4 regions of the Fodinicola acaciae genome follow, and region 2 is predicted to be linked to each of the others. Evidence: riboswitches for the same ligand, from Rfam matches in the RefSeq annotation. Region 2 holds a riboswitch; each other region holds the start of a gene.

Region 1 (2,179 bases), on a different contig from region 2:
GCGACCAGCGCGCCGGGCAACGAGCTTCCGGCGCTGGCGTTTCACCGCACCGGCGGCATCGCCGGCGTCCAGGACGACCTGCGGATCACCGCCGCCGGCCAGCTCACCGCGAGCAGCCGGCAGCGGGACGTACGGCACGACACGCTGACCGCCGCCGAACGCGCCGAGCTGCTCGCGAAGCTGCGCAACTTCTCCGTCACCGACCGGCCACCGCGGCCGCCATACCAGATCGCCGACGGCTTCACGTACGACATCACGGTCAATGGCCGAAAAGTGCGTTTCGAGGACGGCGCGGTGCCCAAGCCGGCCAAGGAGCTGATTTCGGTGCTGAGCGCGATCTTCTCCCGCGTCGTCAGGTGACACTTTGTCCGGCAGGGTACGCATTTGCGGCCAAGCGTCGCGCGCATAACACCTGGTTGGCGCGGACTCAACGAAATATTCCCGGCGCGCCGTAACGCGCCTCGACCCCGTAACGATGGAAGGGCAGAGGCGATGTCGTAAGCTTCGCCTCTGTCGGTCGAGAGTCAGGCGCTCAACCGGGTGCCGTCGGCTGACGCCGCCGAATCGACGTCCGGCAGGGGTCGGACGCGAGCCGGGGACCCGAGTTCCTGGGGTGAATCCGCGATCCGTCGCGGTAGGGCGATTTTTTCTTCCCCGCCCGAATCCGTCAGCTAACTCGGTAGGCGGTCATCGCGGAAGAAGGAGTCTTCGAGAAGTGACGCTATGGCAGCGCCTTCGTGTCCTTGTCGTGCCTACTCTCCTCACCACTGGCCTCGTCGCCGGCTCGATGGCTTTCGCCAGCCCGGCCGCCGCTGACCCCAGCCTCAGCCAGGTCCAGCAGCAGATCAGGACGATCGAGAACAAGCTGGACACGCTCAACGACCAATACAACACCGCCAACGTCAACCTGACGCGCGTCAAGGCGCAGCAGGCGACGGTCAACAAGCAGCTCGCCGCCACACAGGCCAAGCTGAGCGCGTTGTCCGACCAGACCGCCTCGTACGCCATCAGCGCGTACAAGGGCGGCGACGTGAGCATGATGAGCTCGATGATCACCAGCGGCTCGGCGGACACCTTCCTGGACCAGCTGACCACGCTGGACGCGCTCACCGGCAAGACCGCTGGCGCGCTCAAGCAGCTCAAGGACGCCAAGGCCGCGCAGGCCGCGCAGCAGGCGAAGGTCAACAAGCTGACCTCCGACGCGCAGACCCTGGTCAACACGCTCACCACCAGCAAGAAGACCTACGACGCACAGCTCAAGCCGCTGAAGAAGCTGCGCGCCAAGCTGGACCCGAGCGAGTTCGGCTCGGACGCGGACGCGCCGGAGGCGCCGGTCGGCGCACCGACCACGGTCAAGTTCGCGTACGCGCAGCTCGGCAAGCCGTACGTGTTCGCCGCCGACGGCCCCGACTCGTACGACTGCTCAGGCCTCACGATGGCCGCCTACCGGCAGGTCGGCATCAGCCTGCCGCACTCCGCACACGAGCAATACCAGGGCAACCCGCACATCTCCCGCGGCGCGGTGGAGGCCGGCGACCTGGTGTTCTTCAACGGGTTCGGGCACGTCGGCCTGGCCATCAGCAACAGCCAGGTGATCCACGCGCCGACCGAAGGCGAAAACGTCAAGATCTCCAGCATCGACTCGATGGGCTTCGTCGGCGCGGCACGTCCGGCCGGCTGATCGACCCGCGTACGCGTGAAAGGCCCGGCACCGGTTCTGGTGCCGGGCCTTTCCACGTGACACGCCCCTCTAAGGTTGCCTACGCAAGATCCAAACCGAAGGAGCCGCATTGGGTTTCGTCAGCTCTCTGGCCGGCCTGGCCGGTCAGCTTCCGCTCTGGATCGTGCTGATCGGCGGCCTGGTCGTCACGACGATGCGGCGGCGCCGCAATCCGCGGGCCGCCACGCTCGTCCTGGTCGGACTGATCGCCGCGCTGGTGTCCCTGCTGATCAGCACCTCGATCATCATGGTGGCGCCGTTCATCCCGACGATCATCAGAAACCTGGACCTGTCGACCGCCAGCTACAGCATCTTCATCGCGGTGGTCAACGTCATCGGCAGCCTGCTCGCCGCCGTCGGCTGGGTGATGGCGATCCTCGCGCTGTTCATGGTGCGCAAGCCGGCGCCGCCAGCACCTGCCTACGGAGACAGCCAGTGAACACCGCCGTCAACTTCCTG
Region 2 (2,179 bases):
GCCGCAGGGTGTCGGATGGTTGCCAGCAATTTTCTGGCAACCATCCGCGGTCACTACGTGACGATGCGTCGCACCACGTAGTTGTTGCTCCAGATCTTGTGCTTCGCGGTCGGCTTGCCGTAGGTAGAGGCGTCCCACATCTCGTTGCCGCCGGCGTAGATCGCCGCGTGGTAGTACGAGCCCGGCTTGCCGAACAGCATCAGGTCACCCGGCTTCATCTGGCTGCGGCTCACCGCGGTGCCGTAGTGCGACTGTGAGGTCGCGCTGTGCGGCAGCCGCTTGCCGAACTTGCCGTAGATGAACAGTGTGTAACCGGAGCAGTCGAACGAGTTCGGGCCGGCGGCGCCGTAGCGGTATGGCTTGCCTCGGTACTGGTAGGCCATCTGCACGACCTGCTGGCCCTTGTTCTGCACGTAGATCGGCACGCCGCTGGACATGCCGCCGGCGTATGCGGTGCCGTCGGCGCACTTGGTCGGCGCCTCCGAGCTCGGCGTGGTGTCGCTCGGCGAGGAACTCGGGTCGGAGCTCGGGTCAGCGGTGGCGTCGGCCGGCTGGCTGGAGGAGTCGGCGGCCGGCTTGCGCTCCGGCAGCTTGCTGTCGCCGGTCTTCTGCGCGCCACCCTGCTGGGCCGGCTGCTGGGCGGACTGGCCGGCGGGCTGCTGCGTGCAGCCGCCACCGATGGTGGCGCCGCTCGCCGAGATCGCGTAGTAGTTCGAGCTGCCGGGCCGCAGCGTGAAGGTGACCACGCCGTTGCTGTCGGTCCGCGAGCTGCCGAACGAGGCGTAGTGGCCCTTGCCGTCCAACCGGGAGATGGTCACCGGCACGTTGCCGGCCGGCTGGCCCTGCGGGGTCTTGACGGTGCCGCGCAGGTAGGCGGTGCCGCCCGGCGGGATCGACTGCGGGCTGTTGTAGCGGGCCAGCGTCACCTTGAGCGACTCGGCCGCGAAGACGGTGGGGGCCGCGAGAACGCCGGCCGCGATGATGCCGGCACCGGCCACACCGAGCGTTGCGGTGAGCCACTTGTTCTTCAGCGGACGCGGGAGACTACGGCGGTGTGTGCGCACCGTATGCAAAAGCGGTCCTTCCGGCACGCCTGCGAGGTGAGCTGTCGGGTTCGGGAGGGAAGGCGGCCCCGGCCACTCGGGAGTGGCTTCACCCCAAGGATTTCTCGACCGGAACGTTTAGCCGGCCGGAAATCCGGGAAACACGTGGTTCCCCCGCTCCTGTCCGACTCATCCAATGCTCGTACCTGCACCTGGAGGGCGGGGACAGGACTCGGCGTGCCGTCGCTCCAGGCGGGTGAGCGGGTTGCTCACCTGTGCCCCAAGCATCTTGGGTCATCGTGATCGTATTCGCAGGCGGAGTGAGAACTGTTACAACCCCGCCGTGTCGCGCCGATTTCTTTTGTCCTAATATGTCGGCTCTCTGTGTCTGATTTGCGAACACGATTCCACCGTGGCGTGCCTCACATTTGACCGCCGAATCACGAATATGCGCGCGGTGCTGCCGAATGACGCGCGGCTGGATAGGCTCCGTCCGACTTTCATGCTTCGGGCTTAGGGGGACGCGCTGATGGCGGAGAACGACGTTGCGGAGAAGGTGAAGCAGGGGTACGCGTTCGCCGGCGCCGCGATCGAGCTCGGTGCGCTGGTCGGTGACGGCGGTGCCGTCGTTCCGGACGCGAAGGTGCGCATCCCGCTGTCGATGGTCAACCGGCACGGCCTGGTGGCCGGGGCGACCGGCACTGGCAAGACCAAGACCCTGCAGATGATGGCCGAGCAGCTGTCCGCCAACGGCGTGCCGGTGTTCCTGGCCGACGTGAAGGGTGACCTGTCCGGCATCGTGGCCCCCGGCGCCGAGTCCGAGAAGAGCAAGGCGCGTGCCGGTGAGGTCGGTCAGCAGTGGGTCGCGACCGGCTGTCCGGCCGAGTTCCTGGCGCTCGGCGGTCACGGCAAAGGCGTACCGGTGCGCGCGACCGTCACCTCGTTCGGTCCGACGCTGCTGGCCAAGGTGCTCGGCCTCAACGACGTGCAGGAGTCCTCGCTGGGCCTGGTCTTCCACTTCGCGGACCAGAACGGCCTGCCGCTGCTGGACCTCAAGGACCTTCGCGCGGTCATCCAGTTCCTCACCTCGGCCGAAGGCGCCGAGCAGCTGGCCGCGCTCGGCGGCCTGAGCAAGG
Region 3 (2,179 bases), on a different contig from region 2:
GCCGCGAGCAGGCCGCCGGGAGGACCGCGGCCGACTGGCGCGACCAGCTCGTCGAGCTGCTCCGGCCGGACCGTACGCCGGCGGCCGACATCGTCGCGGCGACCGACGAGATCGCCGGCCGCAACAACTACGACATCCCGTCGGTGCCGAAGTGGCACAACGGCCGGATGACGATCGCCGGCGACGCCGCGCACGCCGCGTCACCGTCCGCCGCGCAAGGCGCGTCGATGGCCGCCGAGGACGCGATCGTACTGGCGAAATGCCTGCGTGACATTCCCGACGCCGAGCGCGCGTTCAGCACGTACGAGCGACTACGCCGTCCGCGCGTGGAGTTGGTCGTCGAGGTCGCGGCCACCATGAGCGGCCGGCCGGCGAGCCGGCCGACCGGCGGCGACTGGCTGAGCGAGCTGCAATTGGACTGGGAGACGCCGGTCACTCAATAGCAGAGAATTGGTGATACGTGGGTCGCATGACCGCCTTCGGTCGCGGGTTTTTCCTTACGCACCAGCCACTGTGAATTCTCCGACATTATGCCGGCACACAGATAAGGTTTCGTTAAGGAGAAATTGACCTCTGGTCCGGTCATTCCGGACGTACTCCCCTTCCCACCAGCCAAAAAAGGTCAACCATGCGTGGTGCGTAACACGTCGATCCGATCCCGCGATACGACAGGTGAGGCGACACCGAGTAGGGTCGCATCGGTTTGTCGATTCGCAGGTGTCACCCGACACCATCGGCAAACGCCGCCGAATCGGTATGCGTACCGAACCGGGGACCCGTGTTTTCTGGGGTGAATCCGCGGCTTGCCGCGGTAGGGCGACAACTTTCTTCCCCGCCCGAATCCGTCAGCTAACTCGGTAGGCGGTGAGCGTGGAAGAAGGAGTTACGCGAGAGTGACTCGCGCTCGCGCGCTGAGTAGGCGCAAGCATGCCCTTTTCATCCCCATCGTCACGGCTTCACTGCTGGCCAGCCTGGTGTCCACCACCCCGGCGTCGGCGGCACCGACCCAGCCGGACATCGGCCAGGTGAACGCGCAGATCCAGGCGCTCACCCAGAAGCTGAACACCGCCAACGAGCAGTACAACACCGCCAACGTCCAGCTCACCAAGGTCAAGGCGCAGCAGGCCACGCTCGGCAAGCAGCTGGCCGCCACCCAGGCCCAGATCGCCATCCTGCAGCAGCAGGCCGGCTCGTACGCGGTCAGCGCGTACAAGGGCGGCGACATGAGCATGATGACCTCGATGATGACCAGCGGCTCCGCCGACCAGTTCCTGCAGCAGATGACCACGCTGGACGCGCTGACCGCCAAGGCCGCGGCACCGCTGCTGCAGCTGCGGGCGGCGAAGAAGGCGCTGGACGCGCAGAACGCCAAGCTGCAGGCGCTGTCCACCTCGGCGACCAACCTGGTCACCACCCTGGCGGCCAGCAAGCAGAGCTTCAACGCGCAGCTCCAGCCGCTGATGGCGCTGCAGGCGAAGCTGTCGCCCAACTACGACGAGGGCACCACGCACGCGGTCGCGCCGCCCGGCTCGTCGCCGGAGGTGCGGTTCGCCTTCGCGCAGCTGGGTGAGCCGTACGTGTTCGGCGCGGCCGGTCCGGACAGCTGGGACTGCTCCGGCCTGACCATGATGGCCTACCAGCAGGAAGGCATCAGCCTGGACCACTCGGCGCACATGCAGTACGCCGCGCTCAAGCACGTCTCGCGGTCCCAGGTGCAGGCCGGTGACCTGGTCTTCTTCTACGACTTCGAGCACGTCGGCATCGCCATCAGCAACAAGCAGGTGATCCACGCGCCGCAGCCGGGTGAGAGCGTCAAGATCAGCAACATCGACATCATGCCGTTCGCCGGCGCCGCTCGCGGCTGACCACCGAACGGACAGCGCCACGCCGGCCCCCGACGGCGTGGCGCTGTTCTTATCGGTTTCACAGGTTGGCCAGGAACGGTTGACCGGCAGCGGACAGTTGTACGTGACGTGAGCACGACCGTCACGGACCTGGTCGCCGGCGCGAACCTGGTCCTCCCGCAGGGCCCGGTGTCGATCACGGTGACCGGGCCGTACGACCTGTCCGGCCTGGTCCTCGGCCGCGACGGCCGGGTCACCGGCGACGCCGACTTCGTCTTCTACAACCAGCCGGCGACCAGCGGCGTCACGCTGCGCTCGGCCACGCTGACCGTCGA
Region 4 (2,179 bases), on a different contig from region 2:
TACGCTCGCCGCGTCGCACCGAGATGACGATGCCGACCGCGAAGGCGGCGAGCAGGACGGCGGCGATCGCGAAGCCGGCGACCGCGCTGCCGGCGTACGGCACCGCGACCAGCACGACGATCAGCGCTTCGGCGGCGACGACGACGTACGCGACCGGCCGCGCGAACGTCCCCGGCACGACGCGCATCTGCCGGACGGATGTGACGAACGCGGTGAACGCCGACGGCCCGACGAGCTTGGTCGCGGCGGAGGCGGCGAACACCACGCCGATCAGCAGGCGGCAGGCGATCGCCACGTAGTCCATGTCCCCGCTCCTCGGCTCGACGTGCGCGCAGGATATGTCCGGTCTGGCGAACGTGTCGAGATCTCCATCGCCGCACGCGGCACATGCGCGCCAGGCATCGATCTCGGTGGACGTGTCCTGATCAGGCAAAATGACTGTCGCTTTACGACCTTTTTCCTGGTCGTACGCGGTAAAACCGAACGACACGGTTGTGATTTGGGCGACCTGCTGAAACTTTGCCGGAGGTCGTGGTTAGAGTCATCGTGTTCGTCCGGTTCACCCGTCCTTCATCCGGAAGGCAGCCGGGCGGCCGCCGAGTCCCTCCGCGGAGGGAGCCGGGGACCCAGGTTCCTGGGGTGAATCCGCCACGTGCGGTAGGGCGACTCCTGGCCCGAACCCGTCAGCTAACCCGGTAGGCAGCCGAAGGAGAGGAGAGTCGCGTGGTCCACCTCCACGCAGTTCACCGTCCCGCTGTGCCGAGGACGGTGGACGAGTAGGGGTCCGACGTTGAGGTACGCGACCAACGATCCGCCGCCGGGCACGCTCCTGCAGGGCAGCACCAAAGCGTCGTACTTCTGGGACGACGGCTCCGGCATCGCCGGCGACACCGGTGATCCGGCCGGTGGCCAGGGGATGCACAAGGGCGTCTTCGCCAGTCCGAGCTGGCCGCTGGGCACCGAGGGCTACGTCACGTACAACGGCCGCAAGGCCGACTTCGTGATCGGTGACCGCGGCCCCGGCTTCCCGTCCGACCACGGCGTCATGCTGGACATCGACGGCCAGACGTACGCGCAGCTGACCGGCGGACACTGGAACAGCGAGACGCACATGGTCGACGGCTTCGGGCCGGGCCACATCCAGGTCACGTACGTGGTGACCAAGTGGGGCAGTGGCACCGGGGTCAAGGGTCCGCCGCAGCCGTTCTCCAGCGGCGCGTGGAAGGTGCACGACCCCCGGCCCAACCTGCCGAAGGTGCAGGTCACGACCACTCCGGTGACCGGTCCGGCGAAGAGCAAGACGCTGGTCGAGCACGGCACGATCGCCGACAACAACGTCACCGCGACCGCGCCGGCCGCGGCTCCGCACGCGCTGGCTGACCCGGTGGTCGCTCCGGCGACCGCGGTGTCGGCGATGGTCGGCATCGGCCTGGCCGCCGCCGTCGTCAAGGTCCGCCAGCCCGGCGGCATCGGCGCGCCGGCTGGCCGCCACCGGCACACCTCTGGCCGTCACCGCCGCGGCGCGATCACCTTCGCTCCGGCCGTACGCCCCTCCTTCGCCATGTAGCTCGTCACCCTCGCTGGGTCAAGCGTCGCCGTCGGCGAGTGCGGCCGGCGCGTCGGCGAGTGAGAAACGGTCGCGCAGCCGGCGGAAGAAGTCGCCTGGCCGGATGCGTACGAGCTGCGCCGCGTGCTCGGCCGGATGGACGGTGATCCAGTCGCCGGGGTCGAGTACGCCGCGCAGCTGCCCGTCGACGCTGACCGCCACCTGACCGGAGCGGTCCAGCACGCGTACGGACGCGGCCTCGTCGGCGGCCAGCACCACGCTGCGGTTGAAGATCATGTGCGGCGCGACCGGCGTGAACACCAGGCCGCTCAGCTTCGGCGACAGGACCGGACCGCCGGCGGCCAGGTTGTAGGCCGTGGAGCCGGTCGGACTGGACACGATCAACGCGTCCGCCGAATACGAGGCGAACTCGCATTCGCCGAGGTAGACGGCCAGGCTGGCCTGCCGGTCGCGGGCCAGCTTCTCGAACACCACGTCGTTGAGCGCGGTCACGTCCAGCTCGACGCCGACTCCCTTGGTCTGGCTGACGACCCGTCGCGGTGGCGGCGGCAACAGCGGCCCGCGACCGTACGTAAGCAGCGCCTGGATGCCCTCCGGGATCTCCAGCGGCCG

The links. A riboswitch is a leader RNA that binds a small molecule or an ion and turns the genes downstream of it on or off. The one in region 2 is predicted to bind cyclic di-AMP.
Positions count from the first base shown of each region.
Region 1: linked by a shared signal. The riboswitch ahead of GNX95_RS16655 (C40 family peptidase) and the one ahead of GNX95_RS38095 (NlpC/P60 family protein) in region 2 are both predicted to bind cyclic di-AMP.
Region 3: linked by a shared signal. The riboswitch ahead of GNX95_RS16225 (C40 family peptidase) and the one ahead of GNX95_RS38095 (NlpC/P60 family protein) in region 2 are both predicted to bind cyclic di-AMP.
Region 4: linked by a shared signal. The riboswitch ahead of GNX95_RS13110 (hypothetical protein) and the one ahead of GNX95_RS38095 (NlpC/P60 family protein) in region 2 are both predicted to bind cyclic di-AMP.

Region 1 covers NZ_WOTN01000002.1:292,421-294,599, reverse strand. The annotation lists gene GNX95_RS16660 (protealysin inhibitor emfourin) at 1-360, shown strand, start outside; cyclic di-AMP (ydaO/yuaA leader) riboswitch at 548-701, shown strand; gene GNX95_RS16655 (C40 family peptidase) at 749-1,681, shown strand; gene GNX95_RS16650 (hypothetical protein) at 1,791-2,159, shown strand; gene GNX95_RS16645 (hypothetical protein) at 2,156-2,179, shown strand, end outside.
Region 2 covers NZ_WOTN01000004.1:563,285-565,463, reverse strand. The annotation lists gene GNX95_RS38095 (NlpC/P60 family protein) at 54-1,064, opposite strand; cyclic di-AMP (ydaO/yuaA leader) riboswitch at 1,077-1,248, opposite strand; gene GNX95_RS38090 (helicase HerA-like domain-containing protein) at 1,573-2,179, shown strand, end outside.
Region 3 covers NZ_WOTN01000002.1:203,178-205,356, reverse strand. The annotation lists gene GNX95_RS16230 (FAD-dependent monooxygenase) at 1-443, shown strand, start outside; cyclic di-AMP (ydaO/yuaA leader) riboswitch at 735-878, shown strand; gene GNX95_RS16225 (C40 family peptidase) at 894-1,865, shown strand; gene GNX95_RS16220 (CAP domain-containing protein) at 1,974-2,179, shown strand, end outside.
Region 4 covers NZ_WOTN01000001.1:2,792,420-2,794,598, reverse strand. The annotation lists gene GNX95_RS13115 (MauE/DoxX family redox-associated membrane protein) at 1-304, opposite strand, end outside; cyclic di-AMP (ydaO/yuaA leader) riboswitch at 585-717, shown strand; gene GNX95_RS13110 (hypothetical protein) at 791-1,567, shown strand; gene GNX95_RS13105 (NAD(+)/NADH kinase) at 1,586-2,179, opposite strand, start outside.